DNA from 3 places in the Sinorhizobium sp. 7-81 genome. Region 1 is predicted to be linked to each of the others. Evidence: riboswitches for the same ligand, from Rfam matches in the RefSeq annotation. Region 1 holds a riboswitch; each other region holds the start of a gene.
The links. A riboswitch is a leader RNA that binds a small molecule or an ion and turns the genes downstream of it on or off. The one in region 1 is predicted to bind thiamine pyrophosphate.
Positions count from the first base shown of each region.

Region 1 (3,269 bases):
ATCGTCGAGAGGCTCGCCTGAAGCAATGTGAAGCGGGTGACGCGCCAGACATAGGTGTCGAAGAGGGCGCCGGCATCACCGCCGCCGGATTGGGCGAGGAGGACGATGACGGCGAGGCCGACGAACAGCAGAATGCCGCCGAGGCTGAAAACCCCGGCGGCAATCGTCATCCGTTTTTCGGCAGCACCGGACAATCCCGCCTCAGTTCTTGCTCATGGCGGTCAGCCATTCGTCGATCCAGGCCTTGCGGTTGGCCGCGACTTCCTCGGAAGACATCAGAAATGTCTTTTCCGGATTGACGAGCTTGCCGAAGGCGTCCGGCAGCGGTTCCCTGGTTGCCGCCACCGGCATCATCCAGTTGGTCGTCGGAATGATCGACTGGAAGTCGGGGCCGGTCATGAACGCCAGAAACTCCTTGGCGAGTTCCGGCTCCTTCGCGTTCTTCGTCATGCCGGCCACTTCGATCTGGATGTAGTGCCCTTCGGCGAAGGAAGCGGCCTGATAGCGCTCGGTGTTTTCCGTCACCATGTGGTAGGCGGGCGAGGTGGTGTAGGAGAGCACCATCGGCGCTTCGCCCTTGGTGAAGAGGCCGTAGGCTTCCGACCAGCCGGGGGTCACGGTCAGCACGCGGTTCTTGAGCTTGGCCCAGGCGGCGGCGGCCTCCTCGCCATAGACTGACTTCACCCAGAGCAGCAGTCCCAGGCCCGGGGTCGAGGTGCGGGGATCCTCGATGACGATCTTTTGCGAAGGATCGCCCTCGACCAGTTCCTTCAGGCTCTTCGGCGGGTTCTTCAGCGTTTCGGTATCGTAGATCACGGCGAAATGGCCGTAGTCGTAGGGGACGAAAGTTTCGTCCGAAAAGTTGCCGGGAACTTTGACGGCGGAAGTGTCGAGGCCGTGCGGCGCGAAAAAGCCTGTCGCCTTGGCTTCCGCGACGAGGTTGGTATCGAGGCCAAGCACGATATCGGCCTTCGTTTGCTCGCCTTCGAGCTTCAGTCGGGTCAGAAGCTCGACGCCGTCGGCGACACCGACATAGTCGACGTCGCAGCCGCAGGTCTTCTCGAAGGCCTCGGCGACTTTCGTGCCCGGCCCCCATTCGGTGATGAAGCTCTCATAGGTGTAGATCGTCAGCTTCTTTTCGGCGGCGCTGGCGCCGAACGGCAAGGCTGCCGCGATTGCAGTTAGCGCAAGCCGGCTAAGCAATTTGGTGTAAAGCGGACTGGACATGACGGGCACCTCTCTCCCTCTGTTGATGTTGCGGGAAAAGGGCGCATCGGTCCGATCGCTTCTAATCCCTCCGCCGGTATGAACCGGATCAGGTTCCGCGGGTTGGCTTGAGCCTCTCAGCCTTGGTTCCGCAAGCGGACCGAGGCACCCCGTTAGAGCAGCAAAGATTTAGCTTTCGGCGGCAGGTCTGGCAAGCCGGGTTTCGGCGGAAACATTTGCCGTCCAAGCCATCTGCGCTATTAAACCAAACAACTGTCGGCGGCGTTTGTTCGCCTGCTGCGGCAATTCAACGTACAGCGTCCTTTGCGCGTCCAATCAGACGCGATGTAGCCGGGAGATACTCTCATGCCAGACATGCTCGTTCGCCTCTATGCCTTGCCTGAAAGGCGCGCTTCCCGGCTCGGGCCCGGCATCAGCGTTCGCCGGGCGATGGCTCCGGAACGCGGGATCGTGCTTGCCTGGATCGAAGAGCGGTTTGGCGCCGGTTGGGTCGGCGAGGCTGAAGCCGCCTTCTCGTCAATGCCGACCAGAATTCACATCGCCGTCCACGAAGGCCGCGTCGTCGGCTTCGCTTGCCATGACGTGACGGCGCTTGGCTTCTTCGGGCCGACGGGCGTCGAGGAAAGCATGCGTGGTCAGGGGATCGGCGAGGCGTTGCTCATCGAGAGCCTGATGGCGATGCGGGCCGCGGGCTACGGCTATGCCGTCATCGGTGGCGTCGGTCCCGCCGATTTCTATGCCCGTGCAGTCGGTGCCGTGGAGATACCGGATTCGACGCCCGGTATTTATGCGGGCATGCTCTTTCCCGGCGAGGCCCCGTCGGAAAGCTGATGCGCACCTTTGCTGCCGCAAAATGGCTTTCGGCCTTTAGAGCGGGATGAGGAAAAGTGCGCGGTTTTCCGCGCGCGTCCCGGTCTAACCCGTTAGAATCGATCACGGTTATGATTTTGGTCGATTCGACCCAAAATCATCGTGATCTGGTCGTGCCTTTGCGCTATGGGCTTCTGCCATGGCCCAATCGACCTTCACCATCCTTCTCGGCGGTACGCTCACCCGCACCGAGCGGCTTGCGAGCCAGCTTTCGGGTAGCCGCTTCATCGCGGCCGACGGCGGCATGCGCCACGCGAGCACGCTTGGCATCGTTCCCGAACTCTGGGTAGGCGATTTCGACTCGACCGACGATGCGTTGCTTGCCACGTTCGCCGAGGTTCCGCGTGAGAGCTATCCGGCGGCAAAAGGCGCGACCGACGGGGAGATCGCGGTCGAGGCTGCGGTCGCGCGCGGCGCAACGTCGCTGATCTTCGCCGGCGCCCTCGGCGGCACCAGAAGCGACCACGCCTTCCTGCATCTGCTGCGAGCCGTGGCGATCGCCGAAGAGGGGCTGCCGGCGCTAATGACCTCAGGCGAGGAGGAAGCCTATCCGCTGCTGCCCGGCGCACGGGAGATCGACCTGCCGAAAGGCAGCCTTTTTTCAATTCTCGGGCTCAGTGCGCTTTCCGGCCTTTCCATCGAAAACGCGCGCTATCCGCTCGACGGCTTCGCCTTGCCCTTCGGTTCCTCCCGGACCATTTCCAACATTGCGGAGGGACCGGTCCGCTTTTCCTTGAAATCCGGCCGGGCGGTTATTCTCGCCCGTCCCTATGATCTTTCCGGAGCCTGAAGCCTTGGCGCCACCCATTCTGAAGCTCGATGACATCTTCCTGACCTTCGGCGGCGCGCCGCTGCTTGCGGGCGCCAACCTGCAGGTCGAGCCTGGCGACCGCATCTGCCTCGTCGGGCGCAACGGCTCCGGCAAGTCCACGCTCATGAAGATGGCCGCCGGCCTCGTCGAACCGCAATCGGGCGAAATCTTCCGTCACCCGTCGGCGACCGTTCGCTATCTGCATCAGGCGCCGGATTTCGAAGGCTTCGACACCGTCCAGGCCTATGCGGAAGCGGGGCTCGGCCCGGGCGACGATCCCTATCGCGTCGCCTATCTGCTGCAGCATCTTGGGCTGACAGGCGAGGAGGATCCGAAGCGGCTCTCGGGGGGCGAGGCGCGG
Region 1 is NZ_JASKLT010000005.1:201,253-204,521, forward strand. Features, by position in the region: gene thiP (thiamine/thiamine pyrophosphate ABC transporter permease ThiP) at 1-194, opposite strand, end outside; gene thiB (thiamine ABC transporter substrate binding subunit) at 202-1,227, opposite strand; TPP riboswitch at 1,276-1,389, opposite strand; gene QN224_RS18805 (GNAT family N-acetyltransferase) at 1,573-2,058, shown strand; gene QN224_RS18810 (thiamine diphosphokinase) at 2,237-2,887, shown strand; gene QN224_RS18815 (ABC-F family ATP-binding cassette domain-containing protein) at 2,892-3,269, shown strand, end outside.

Region 2 (3,269 bases), on a different contig from region 1:
CAGCAGTCCGGGCGCATAGGCGATGACGCGCGAGCCGATGAAATTATAGACGAGCTCGAAGCCCATATAGCAAGCCGTCAGAATGTTCAGGCTCGACCAGGTTTGGTCGATTTCGCGATAGCGCCGGCTGTGGATGCGCTTCTGCACCCCCTCACCTCGCGAGGCCGCGACATGGAAGCTGCGGTGGAGCAGCGTTGTGAGTTCGCGGCGGTAGCTGCCTTCGGCCGATTGCATCCTGACGTCCAGCCGCTGCTGAATTGCACCGATCTTGACTGCGAGAAACGTGCTGATGGGAACATAGGCCGCGACGGCGGCAAGTGTCAGACAGGCGCTGCCGTAACTGCCAAGGAATTCCAGTCCGCCAACCTCGGTGGAGCTTTCGATGATCCTCCCACCAACGAAGAAAAGCGACAGGGTGACGCCGCCGATGCCCATCGCCAGTCCGATGGCCCCGCCGGTCATGCCCTTGATCGACTCCTGGATGCGCTGGTCTATGTTATCCGGCATCCCCCCGGCCATCGGGGTCGCCTCGGACGCGCCGCGCAGCAAGTGAAGATGTGTATGGTTGCGGCTGAGCAATGCGTCGTTAAAGCGCTCGTCAAGCCAGGCGCGCCATTTGCGATGCAGCATCGTCGAGAGGAAGTGCCGGACCGCGGTGAACCCGGCTTCCTTCAGCACGACGATCGAGACCATCGTCGCCGCGCTTGCTAGAATGGAGCGGAGTGTCGTCGGATTCTGCGGATGGTGGAGAAAGGCAATCGCATTGACGAGTTCGCCCGAGGCATCGGCGAACCAAACGCTCGACAGCGCCGAAAACGCCGTCAGCACGACGATGATCGCCGCCAGGGCCCAAGCTTCCCGCCACCTGTCGGAGAACCAATAGGCCCACATCAGACCCCAAAAGCTCCGCATTTGCGACACGGGAGTAAGCTGCGGTTGCTTCTTCCGCTTGCGGCTCCGCCAATGCGAGGCCTTCTCTCCGAGCTCTGGAATCAGGACACTCTCCTCATTCAGTGCAGCTAATATTCACTAGACTGCACAGAAGCGCACCGATGCCGAACGGTTTTCCACAAGAATAGCCTTAGGCGCATTCGTGATACGATTTAGCGCGCGCCGAATAGGAACCGGCCGCCGAAGCTCAAAAAACCATCTTGACGCCACGCCGATAACCGGCACTATTCGCACCATTCACCAGGGGGGTCCCGGCAAGGGGCTGAGATACTGCTAAAGCGCGCAGTGACCCGTTGAACCTGATCCAGTTCATACTGGCGTAGGGACGGTGCGGACGTGCGACAGCCAGGATTCCGATTTTCGCGATCCATCGGCGCAGCGTCTTTTCATCCTTCCGGCTTCAGAACTGGGTCTCCAACGCGTAAACTTTGGAGCCTCACGATGAATATTATCAACCCGCCGCGCACGACTCCCTCGGTCACGCAGGGTCCGCTTCCCGCCTCGCAGAAAGTCTACAAGGCCGGCGAGATCCATCCGCAGATCCGTGTGCCGATGCGCGAGATCGCGCTGCATCCGACGTCCGGTGAGCCGCCGGTCGCCGTCTATGATTCTTCCGGCCCCTATACGCTCGACGATGCGGATATCCGCATTGATCGGGGCCTGCCGCAGCTTCGCCGCGACTGGATCCTTGGACGCGGTGACGTCGAGGCCTATCAGGGGCGCAGCGTCAAGGCGGAGGACAACGGCTTTGCGACGGGCGAAAAGCTGACCCCTGAATTTCCCGTTCGCCAGGAACCTTTGCGGGCAAAGGCGGGACAGGCCGTCACCCAGCTCGCCTATGCCCGCGCCGGCATCATCACGCCGGAAATGGAGTTCATTGCGATCCGCGAGAATCTCGGCCGCAAGGCGGCGAAGGAGGCGCTGACGCGCGACGGCGAAAGCTTCGGCGCTTCGGTCCCCGATTTCGTCACGCCCGAATTCGTTCGCCAGGAAGTCGCAGCTGGTCGGGCGATCATTCCGGCCAACATCAACCATCCGGAATCCGAACCGATGATCATCGGCCGCAATTTCCTGGTGAAGATCAACGCCAATATCGGCAATTCCGCCGTCACCTCGTCGATGGCCGAGGAAGTGGAGAAGACGGTCTGGGCGACGCGCTGGGGCGCGGACACCGTCATGGACCTTTCGACCGGCCGCAACATTCACAACATCCGCGAATGGATCATCCGCAATTCGCCCGTGCCGATCGGCACCGTCCCTCTCTATCAGGCGCTCGAAAAGGTGAACGGCATCGCCGAGGATTTGACCTGGGAGGTCTATCGCGACACGCTGATCGAGCAGGCCGAGCAGGGCGTCGACTATTTCACCATCCATGCCGGCGTGCGGCTGCACTACATTCCGCTGACCGTCAACCGCGTCACCGGCATCGTCTCGCGCGGCGGTTCGATCATGGCCAAATGGTGCCTCCATCACCACCGCGAGAGCTTCCTCTACGAGCATTTCGAGGAGATCTGCGACATCTGCCGCGCCTATGATGTCTCCTTCTCGCTCGGCGACGGCCTGCGTCCCGGCTCGATCGCCGATGCCAATGACGCCGCTCAGTTCGCCGAACTCGAAACGCTCGGGGAACTGACGAAGATCGCCTGGGCAAAAGACTGCCAGGTGATGATCGAAGGCCCAGGCCACGTGCCTATGCACAAGATCAAGGAAAACATGGACAAGCAGCTTGCCGTCTGCGGCGAGGCGCCCTTCTACACGCTCGGGCCGCTGACGACCGATATCGCGCCCGGCTACGACCACATCACCTCGGGCATCGGTGCCGCGATGATCGGCTGGTTCGGCACCGCGATGCTCTGCTACGTGACGCCGAAGGAGCACCTGGGGCTGCCCGACCGCGACGACGTCAAGACGGGCGTGATCACCTACAAGATCGCGGCACATGCCGCCGACCTCGCCAAGGGTCACCCGGCCGCCCGCATTCGCGACGACGCGCTTTCCCGCGCGCGTTTCGAATTCCGCTGGGAAGACCAGTTCAATCTATCGCTCGATCCGGAAACGGCGCGCAGCTTCCACGATGAGACCCTGCCGAAGGAAGCGCACAAGGTCGCGCATTTCTGCTCCATGTGCGGCCCGAAATTCTGTTCGATGCGGATTTCCCACGACATCCGTGCCGAGGCGCAGAAGGAAGGGCTCGAGGCGATGGCAGCCAAATACCGCGATGGCGGCGACCTCTATATGCCGGTCGGCGAAGAAGCGCAGCCAGGAGAGTAGGATGACGGTATTGATCAAGGGAGCCGGCGTCGCCGGCCTTGCCGCCG
Region 2 is NZ_JASKLT010000002.1:305,082-308,350, forward strand. Features, by position in the region: gene QN224_RS08740 (ABC transporter ATP-binding protein/permease) at 1-912, opposite strand, end outside; TPP riboswitch at 1,184-1,295, shown strand; gene thiC (phosphomethylpyrimidine synthase ThiC) at 1,393-3,222, shown strand; gene thiO (glycine oxidase ThiO) at 3,224-3,269, shown strand, end outside.
Region 2: it holds a riboswitch for thiamine pyrophosphate, as region 1 does, so the genes downstream of both, thiC (phosphomethylpyrimidine synthase ThiC) here and thiB (thiamine ABC transporter substrate binding subunit) in region 1, are expected to answer to the same signal.

Region 3 (3,269 bases), on a different contig from region 1:
CGCATCAAAGCCACGAACTGCTCGCATCGGCTGCCATGGCAAACCTGATCGAGAACGCGCGCAGCTCGTTCGACTACGTGGTCGTCGACCTCGCGCCGCTGGCACCCGTTGTGGATGCGAAGGCCTTTGCTCCGCTCGCCGACGGTTTCATCTTCGTTGTCGAATGGGGAAGAACGCCGTCCCGACTGGTGCGCGACGTCTTGCATTCCGAGCCGCAGATCAATTCAAAGGTGCTTGGGGTTATCCTCAACAAGACCGACATGGACGAGCTTTCGAAGTACAGCGACTTCGGCGGTGTGGAAAAATATCGGCATCGTTATGGCAAATACTATGTCGAGCATACGATCGACGGGAACCGCCCCGCAGCTTAGCTCATGGCTCGCGTCCGCATCTGCGAAGGCAGGTGCGGACTTGCTGCCGGTTTCACCGAAACCGGGAAGCGACCTGACTTTGACTGACTTCGGATTTCCGCAGCGGCGAAAAATCATCGTGACGGCTTTCGATCGAGCCCGACGATAAGCCAGCGCCATCGGTACCACCACGACCGCCGGCACAGCGAGTGCCAGCGCATGAAACAGGAAAAACTCCGCAAGGAACGAGCCGCCGTCTGATAAGACGCGCGGCGCCGCAGAGCCCATTAACCATGGATGAAATCATGTTTGAGTCGCAACCGTGGCGACACCAAGGCGCCGTGAGCGGCTTGCGGGCGGGTGCAGTTTCGACGACGTCTCGCGGCTACTACCACCAGCTGTGAAAGTGGTGCACGGGACCGCGTCCCTTGCCCACGGCCAAGGCATCCGCTGCGGAAATCGCAGCGTGCAGATAGGCCTTGGCCGCGCGTACGGCATCCGTCAGTGGCTGCCCGAGCGCGAGTTCGGCCGCGACCGCTGCCGAAAGCGTACAGCCCGTGCCGTGATCGTTGATCGTCTCTACCCGCGCGGCCGGGAGGCGAGTAATGACGTTGCCGTCGAAAAAGAGGTCGGTGGCCTCGCCGTTCTGCAGGTGCCCTCCCTTGACCAGAACCGAGCGGGCGCCGCTCTTGAGAATGGCTTCGGCCTGCCGCGCCATCTCCTTTTCATCCTCGGCGACGGAACGGCCAGTCAGCAACGCGGCTTCCGGCAGGTTTGGCGTGGCGACAAGCGCCAGCGGCAAGAGTTCCTCCGCCAGGGCGGCGACCGCATTCGGCCGCAGCAACCGGTCGCCCGAAGTCGCCACTATGACCGGATCCACAACGGCGCGCTTGCCGAAACGACGCAGTCCGTCGGCGATGGCGGCGATTGTTTCCCGGCGTGAGACCATGCCGATTTTCACGGCGGCCACATCGAGATCGGAAAATACCGCATCGATCTGCGCCGTGACGATTTCCGGTGAAAGGTCGGCGACGGCGGTGACGCCCCTCGTGTTTTGAGCCGTGACCGCCGTTATGACGCTGGCGCCATAGACACCGAGGGCGGAAAAGGTCTTGAGGTCCGCCTGAATGCCGGCGCCGCCGCCGGAGTCGGACCCGGCTATCGTCAGTGCGATCGCCGTCATCGGATTTTCACCGCGACAAGGGGTGAGAAAGGCGAGTGCATCATCGGTCGGTCTCCAGATCGGAATATCACGGAGATCCGGGAAATCGCGAAGACGTGGATGAAGGCCGTCAAAGGCCCGTGTTCCCGTTCCTACGCCGGCATGACCCGGATCAGGTTCAAGGGTTCGGCTCACCGCCATCTCAGCACCGCTCGGTGCTCCCCTCGGAATGCTCGCATTGTATCGGACAGATGAACCGGTCTGTCAACGTCGCGTGGCCGTCGCACGGCAGAGTAGCCGAGTCTTTCATCGCCGCGACGCAGTCAGAGCACGATTGAGGGCCGTGAGAAGACTCATCGCGCCTTGTCGGACATGAAGGCCAGCGATGCCGTGCGCCCGATTGCGCGCAGTCGGGCGGCACCGAGACCGTCGCGGGCGCTTGCCGAGAGGCCCGCCAGGACCGCCATCACATAGTCCGTGATCTCGTCCGCGCGGTCTGCCGCTCGGTCAGCGATCGCATCGCGCACCACCTGCCGGCTCCGACGCCACAGCGTCTTTGCCTTGTCGCAAGCGACCGCATCCGTACCGCCGCGCGCACCTTCGATAACCAGGCAGCCGGTCGCCTCGGGATGTGCCGTGTAGGCAACGGCCGCAGCGTCGAACAGGGCCGCCAGCGCTTCGTTCAGCGGCTTTTCCGGCGCGAGCAGACGATCGAAGTCCAGCCCCTCCGTCTTCGCATAGCGCTCCAGCGCACGCCCATAGAGATCGGCCTTGCTACCAAATGCGGCATAGAAGCTCGGCGGATTGATAGCCAGGGCTGCCGTCAGATCGGCAAGGCTGACGGCGTCATATCCCCGTTGATGGAACAGCGCCTGCGCCTTGCCGACGGCTTCGTCTACGTCGAAGTTACGGGGTCGCCCGCGCGATTTCACATTTTTTGTATCAGTCACTACAAAATCCTTGCGCCAATGTGGAATACTCTTTATGTAGCGTTTACTACATTTCTTCTCAAGGAGCGAATCATGGCAAATTTCAGCGGCAAGAAAATCTTCGTCATAGGCGGTAGCCGCGGTATCGGCGCGGCCATTGTCCGGCGTTTTACCGGTGAAGGCGCGACCGTCGCTTTCACCTATGCGGGCTCAACCGAAGCAGCAAAGGCACTCGCGTTGGAAACGGGCGCGACCGCAATTCAATCCGATGCCGCGAACCGTGACGCGGTCACTAAGGTCGTCAGGGATCAAGGCGCGCTCGACGTGCTCGTCGTGAATGCTGGATCGCTCGTCCTCGGCGATCCGCTTGAAGTCGATGCGGATGCGGTCGACCGTATGATCGACGTCAATGTACGCGCGCCCTATCACGCGGCGGTCGAGGCCGCGCGGCAGATGCCCGATGGCGGCCGTATCATCATCGTCGGTTCGGTCAACGGCGACCGCATGCCCTTTGCCGGCGGAGCCGCCTATGCGCTGACAAAGTCGGCAGTGCAGGGCATGGCACGCGGCCTCGCGCGCGATTTCGGAGACAAGGGCATAACGGTCAATGTCATCCAGCCCGGTCCGACGTGTACGGACATGAACCCGGAGGACGGTCCGATGAGCGAATTCATGCACAGCTTCATGGCGATCAAGCGCCACGGTCGCCCGGAGGAAGTCGCCGGCCTGGCCGCCTATCTCGCCGGTCCCGAAGCCGGGTTCACGACCGGCGCGCTCCACACCATCGACGGCGGGTTCGGCGCGTAGCACGCCGCGACGATCAAACCC
Region 3 is NZ_JASKLT010000006.1:142,785-146,053, reverse strand. Features, by position in the region: gene QN224_RS20585 (polysaccharide biosynthesis tyrosine autokinase) at 1-371, shown strand, start outside; gene thiD (bifunctional hydroxymethylpyrimidine kinase/phosphomethylpyrimidine kinase) at 739-1,533, opposite strand; TPP riboswitch at 1,645-1,747, opposite strand; gene QN224_RS20575 (TetR/AcrR family transcriptional regulator) at 1,866-2,462, opposite strand; gene bdcA (SDR family oxidoreductase) at 2,535-3,248, shown strand.
Region 3: it holds a riboswitch for thiamine pyrophosphate, as region 1 does, so the genes downstream of both, thiD (bifunctional hydroxymethylpyrimidine kinase/phosphomethylpyrimidine kinase) here and thiB (thiamine ABC transporter substrate binding subunit) in region 1, are expected to answer to the same signal.